One region of the Guptibacillus hwajinpoensis genome, then DNA from elsewhere that is predicted to be linked to it. Evidence: riboswitches for the same ligand, from Rfam matches in the RefSeq annotation. Region 1 holds a riboswitch; the other holds the start of a gene.
The links. A riboswitch is a leader RNA that binds a small molecule or an ion and turns the genes downstream of it on or off. The one in region 1 is predicted to bind S-adenosylmethionine.
Positions count from the first base shown of each region.

Region 2: another riboswitch for S-adenosylmethionine. It lies ahead of mmuP (S-methylmethionine permease); the one in region 1 lies ahead of murB (UDP-N-acetylmuramate dehydrogenase).

Region 1 is NZ_CP156674.1:116,435-119,865, reverse strand. It holds gene ABFG93_RS00595 (DUF3895 domain-containing protein) at 222-1,223, shown strand; SAM riboswitch class I at 1,304-1,414, shown strand; gene murB (UDP-N-acetylmuramate dehydrogenase) at 1,821-2,741, shown strand; gene ABFG93_RS00585 (YdhK family protein) at 2,914-3,431, shown strand, end outside.
Region 2 is NZ_CP156674.1:2,302,467-2,305,897, reverse strand. It holds gene mmuM (homocysteine S-methyltransferase) at 1-435, opposite strand, end outside; gene mmuP (S-methylmethionine permease) at 410-1,813, opposite strand; SAM riboswitch class I at 1,895-1,997, opposite strand; gene ABFG93_RS12080 (GNAT family N-acetyltransferase) at 2,203-3,378, opposite strand; gene ABFG93_RS12075 (hypothetical protein) at 3,371-3,431, opposite strand, start outside.

The DNA of each region.
Region 1 (3,431 bases):
TTAGCCCAATCTATTAGCTTTTTCCTTAATTTACTCTTCTTATTAGATTACGACTCGGGTAATCTTGGGAATATTGAGTTCTTGATTTTTAAAAAAGTCTTACGGTGCTAATTTCCCCGTTTTTTACATGGATTTCCTCTATTAATTTTTAATTCTATGCACCCAAACAGAAGATATTTACTGTTATACTTGCGTTACTATCAATTCAGGAAGTGATTTAGATGAAAGAGACCCTCACGACAACAGAACGTGATCAATTATTTGGGGACTTATCGAATGATCAGCAACATTATGTTTTAAATTATGTTAAAACAGCTAAGAAAACGATATTCGCTACTATACTTGCAAGCTACAAGGGAAGAAACATCCCTCAGGGTGCTTCAGAGCAAGAAATAAAGATGCTACTTGACGATTGGGTATTAATAGATGTTATAGATGCAGGATATGTTTCAGTAGATCACCAATGTGAATGTGGACAAGCCCTAAGATACCAGTATATTGTCAGGCACGTTCAAACAGGTGAAACACGCCATTTTGGGATTGATCATTTACAGGATCATATAGGATTATCACCGATGATCGCGAAAGATGTCATCAATGGCTTTGAGAGAGTGGACGATGAGGTAGAAGAGCTTTTAGTGAAAAAAGCACTCGAAGAATCAACCTATGATATCCCGCTAGAAATGGACTTACCTTCGGATATTCGTGATTTCATTGAGCTTCAACTGCCACTACTATCTCGTCAAGAAAAAATACTGAAAGGCTTAATAAGAGCACATCGTGAAGAATTAGAATCGGTTGAACGTAAAAGCACGATACCTGAACCATTTGTTCAAAAACCAGAAAGGCCAGAGCCAGCATTAGACCAAGAAGAAGAGGCACAGGCCGCATTTGATTTATTCGCAGAAGAAGTTCCTGCTTCTGTTTCCCCAGCTGAGAAGCAAACGCAAAAAAACACGCATGTGGTCGGAGATCTTTCTTTTATTATTCAGGAAGCAATTGATACTTACATTGAAAGGGGAATTGAAAGTGCGTTAATGATCTGCGAACTTTTAATTAAAGATAAGAAAACATTAGATAATAGATACTCCACGCAAAAGCCGAAGGTTTATTATTCTGTGTGTACGTATTTAGATTCATTTGTTCAGCAGCGAAGGATGACAGTTCAATCGAACGGGAGGGAAGATCGTATTTACCGTCTAACACAAAAGGATTCATGTTAGATACAAAGCTTCCTCATATTTCGTAATTTCTTTCTATTATCCCATCTATAATTTTAACCATGTTAAAAATTGAATCTACACTTTTATTAAGAGCGGCTGAGGGATTAGGCCCTATGATGCCCGGCAACCTTTCAAGTAAAGCTTGAAGATGGTGCCAAATCCTACAGACTGAACTGTCTGGAAGATAAAAGGAGGATCATGCGATAAAACCCATTTTCTATTTGGTAGTGATGACTCACTTAAAGCAAATAATTCGGGCTATCGTACTAAAGCATAGTCAGAATGAGACCTCCCTATTATATGTGGAGCTCCTTTTTATTCCTTTTTAGGCACGAACACTATAACACACCTTTCTACATATTAATTACTATAGAGACTTTGAATAAAAAGTCCTCTTCACTTAAATCAAAATCACATCCAATCTTTACAAAACAAGCAGTTCCTTTGGCAAATTGGCCATATTCAAGTTCAAATTGTGTTATTATTTTAATTGTGTTTGAATATTTCAGTAGGACTAGAATCTCTAAAGGAAGCTTCTAGATACTCGCGAAATGTTAATACTACTAAAAAGAACTTGTTCAATAAGTGAGGTAAGCCATGGATAACAAACGTGTTTTAAATGAACTAAGAACAATTCTGCCATCAGCAGAGCTGAAAATAAACGAGCCTTTAAATGAATATACCTACACTAGAATGGGTGGACGTGCTGACGTTCTCGTATTTCCACGATCGGCCGAAGATGCGAGAGCAGCGGTGGAATACGCCTACAATGCTAACTATCCTTTAACGATTCTTGGAAAAGGCTCTAATGTAATTATTCAGGATGGTGGCATACGGGGCATCGTATTGAATCTTTCGTCGTTGAACACCATCCGTAGAACAGAGGACAAAGTGTTGGCCCAAGCAGGGGCACGGATCATCGAGGTGTCCGAATTTGCATTGCACAGTAAATTAACAGGACTTGAATTCGCATGTGGCATTCCAGGCTCTGTAGGCGGTGCTGTCTATATGAATGCCGGTGCATATGGTGGAGAGATTGCCGACTGCCTTGAAAGTGTGCTTGCCGTTACGAAAGAAGGCGAATTGGTTCATCTGGGTGCAGGTGAACTCGATCTATCCTATCGTCACAGTAATGTAGAAGAATCGGGTCTTCTTGTTCTTGAAGCCACCTTTAGTTTAAAAGAAGGAGATCAGGCTGAAATAAAAGCCATCATGGACGATTTAACTGAGAAGCGTGAAACCAAACAACCGCTGGAATACCCATCATGCGGAAGTGTCTTCAAACGCCCTCCAGGTCTCTTTGCTGGTAAATTAATTCAGGACTCAAAACTTCAAGGAACGCGAATCGGCGGGGCAGAAGTATCTAAAAAACATGCAGGATTTATCGTTAACATCGACAATGCGACAGCAACCGATTACTTAGATGTCATCCATCACGTGCAGCGTACAGTGAAAGAGAAATTTGATGTTGAACTCGAGCGAGAGGTTCGTGTTATTGGAGAACCACCCGAGAAGTAATTTTGATAAGCAGCGTATCCCAATTAGAAGGGGGATACGCTGCTTTTTTAATTGAATATGTTATTAATATTGAGAAATTGACTTTCCTGCACAATAAATCCATGATTTGGGTGTAATGTTGATTCCGCATCATAGCTTACACTATGAAACAGAAAATTAAAGGAGGATATTTATGAAAAATAAAATGATGATGCTCGGCATCCCATTCCTTACTTTTGCATTCATACTGGTGGGGTGCGGAAATGACAGCGAGAATTCCAAGCAGGAAAATAGCGAGGAACAATCAAATATGGAATTAAGTTCCAAAGACGACATGGATCACATGGATCATTCGGGTTCAGGGAAAGTTCCTGAGAATTTAGAAGAAGCAATGAACCCGACTTATGAGATTGGTAGTCAAGCAATTATTGAATCTGAGCACATGAGTGGAATGGAGGGTGCTGAAGCAACAATAAAAGGCGCATATAAAACGACAGCCTACGTAGTTTCCTACACTCCGACAAACGGAGGAGAAAGAGTAGAGGATCATAAATGGGTCATACATGAAGAAATCGAAAAGACTAGTAACGAACAGTTTGAATCCGGTAGTGAAGTCACGTTAAATGCCTCTCATATGAAGGGCATGGAGGGCGCGAAGGCGACCATTGATTCTGCTAATGAAACAACTGTATACATGATTGATTATACGCC
Region 2 (3,431 bases), 1.9 Mb from region 1:
AGAAACGCCATAATCCCCTCTATACTCTGAGCCGTCTGAAAGAAATGCTCCATAAGGTCCTACTGATGCAGCAACAAGAGGTTTAGGCCTGGTCAATTGCTCATTCTGCTCCCAGAAATCATCACGCGCTTTTCTTGCTAGCACTACTGTTTTCTTAATTAACTCGATCGATTCCTGCTCGTTTAAACCACGTGCTTTAAGCCCATCTATTGTTGCCTGGTAGCTAGCGGTTATTGCACAGTCCGCTCCAGCATGGAAATAATCTAGATGAACTTGATAGATTAATTCAGGGTTCTCAAGTAATACCCGTGCTGACCAGAGAGGATCATTTAAATCACATCCATAATGTTCCAGCTCTGTTGCAAGCGCACCATCTAATATCATAATCGAGTAATCACGCAAAATGCCTTCAATAGGATCGTTTTTCAGTAACATAATTGACTCCCTTTCTCTTCATAGATTTAGTTAGATAATAGCTCCCATAACAAAAAGCAATAAAAGGAAAGCCACAATACAGGGCAATTCTCTGTGTAGGGTCAAAAGCGATCCCGATCAACGAAGCGAGACAGAGCAGAAAAGCAAGCACAGGGACGAGAGGATATAATGGAGTCCGATATCCCAGGTCTTTTACCGAATACCCTTCTCTTATAAATTGTTTCCGAAAGAGAAATTGTGACGCACAAATGCTCATCCACACCACTACCACCGCAAGACCCGAAATCGAAACGAGTACAACATAGACTGTATCTGGCGCAATCACGCTAGATAAGAGAGCTAGCACCCCGCCTAACATACTAAACATCACGGCATTTAGCGGGACACCCTGTTTATTTAGCCTGGAGAAAAACGGTGATATCGTTCGCTTATCTGCGAGCGACCAGAGCATTCTTGAAGAAGCATACAACCCGGAATTTGCAGCAGATAAGATCGCTGTTAAAATAACGAAGTTCATAATATCGGCTGCAAATGGAACACCAATCCGTTCAAGAACAGCCACAAACGGGCTTTCTAATACGCCAGCATCTGAAGCTGGAAGAAGAGCTGATAAGACGAAGATCGAACCGACAAAGAAAATAATTAATCGAAACACCGTAGTACGAATAGCTTTCGGAATTGTTTTTTCTGGATCTGCTGTTTCTCCAGCTGCGATACCGATTAATTCTGTTCCAGAGAAAGCAAAATTCACCGCTAACATGGTCATAACTATGGCAAATGCACCATTTGGAAAAATACCTTCATTCGTAAAATTGGAGAAAACCGATGTGTGTGTACCTGATTCCATCGGGATAAAACCAAAAATTGCTGCTCCCCCTAAAATAATAAAGAGGATAATTGCTAATACCTTAATGAGGGAGAACCAGAATTCTGTTTCTGCGAAAAATTTAACGGTAAGCACATTAATCACAAAGATTAATGCGGCGAACAATCCACTCCACATCCACACACTGATGAATGGAAACCACCGCTGCATCAGCATCCCGGCGGCAGTAAATTCGGAACCGAGAGCTACTGTCCAGGTTAGCCAATATAACCACGCCACCGTATACCCGGTACCTCCTCCGATGTACTTAGCTGCATAACTATGGAAAGCGCCTGTTTCTGGCATATGTACAGAAAGCTCCCCTAAACATAGCATGACAAGGTAAACAACAAGCGCCCCTACTAAATAGGAGAGAATCGTGCCGACTGGACCAGCCTGTTGGATCGTGTATCCAGAACTTAAGAATAGACCGGTCCCAATAACTCCACCAAGCGATAGCATCACGACATGTCGTGACTTCATTTTCCTTTGAAATTCCTGCTTCTCTTCCATTTCATACTCCTTTTCTTCCATCCAGAAAACCCAAAAAACGCACTCTAAAAGAGTGCGTTACTGACAAAATAAAACCGAAGGCTCTCATCTATCAGGTTTATCACCCGCTGGAGTTAGCACAGTATCCGATGGACCTGTTGCTGAGGTTTCAAAGGGCCAGTCCCTCCACCTCTCTGGATAAGAAATTATATTTTAACAAAAATATCAATTTATTAACTATTTGTCAAGGTATTGCCAGATTAATGCGAACGACCATTTTAATCAGGTATCTCACTCATTCATTGTATAGTAATTAAGAAGACATGAATTGTATGTCGAACCATGGATTGCATTGGCAAGTTACCTAATTCATACCTAAACACTCATTGCGATGGTCTAAATTTCTCCATTTAAAAGAAATCCATAAAATTTGTTTCTCTCTTCGACAAAATCCCCTTCAACACCTCAACGTCCTTCTTAGGCCCTTGAAGTAAACCAGCTTCATATAGAAATGCAGGGTTCTGGTATCCAGTCAGAATAGCCGTGAGTGTACTAATATTACAGCGAAGTCCACGTTTTGGTGGATGCTTGCAGGAGGCATTAGTATTATCCCCTTTAAACATCTTTACACCGTCAGAATGAATTTGAAAACTACCATTGTTCCATTCAGCCTGTTCATCAATAATATGTAGAAACAGAGATTCACCCTCATTCAATTCGAATGGATAGAGTTGTAGAAAGGCTTCAACGTCGATAATTCGTGCCATAAAATATGGCTCAACATTTGTTTTCACTTTTGGATTCGAAAGTATGAAAGGAAATGGATCTCCTTCGTGCGTTAGAATCGTTCCACCTTCAATCATGGAATCATGCTGACACAGATAGTTCCATAGACCTCTTCTCGCTTCCCCATCCAGACAGACAAATTCCTCCACTTCAAGGGAACGATCTTTCACTTGATAATACACATACCCAGTTATATTCCCTTCTTCATTCGTATAGCCAGCAAATAAAAACCCTTCTGAATAAACCCGTTCCTTCCACCAGCTTTCAGTGCGCACAAGCATGCCATTGAAGCGTTGAGCAAATTCTTCGTACACTGGATTAAGTGTTTCATACACATTTGTAAGAGCAATTCTACGTACTTTTCCGCCTACTTGAGGTAACGTGTTAAAATCTTCCTTATTTAATTTGAGCTTTTTCCAACTACTAAGCACTTCGAATCCGAATTTGCGATAAAACGGGATGTGAAAAGGATGAAGATAGGATATTGTTTGGCCTTTATTTTTCATTTCTACAAGTGCATGTCGAAGCAGACGTGCAACCCTGCCACCTCTTCTAAACTCCGGATATGTAGCAACTGAAGCAACCCCTCCCATTGCAAAGGACCTGCCGGCAATAAACGTTTCAAAATCAATCAGGTGAAGTTTGGCTGCAAGACTTCCTTCTTCATAATCTCCCCAGATTTCATGCTCACTATAGGCAGCTATCTTCTTCTCTAGATCCTTTTCAGGGATTTTATATTGAAAAGCATATTCCGAAAGCCGTATCGCATCGATTACTTCTTTTTTCTCAAGTTTACGCATGTTCATCCTCCTGTATTGAATGACTTCTTTTCATAACAATAATGAATGGTCCA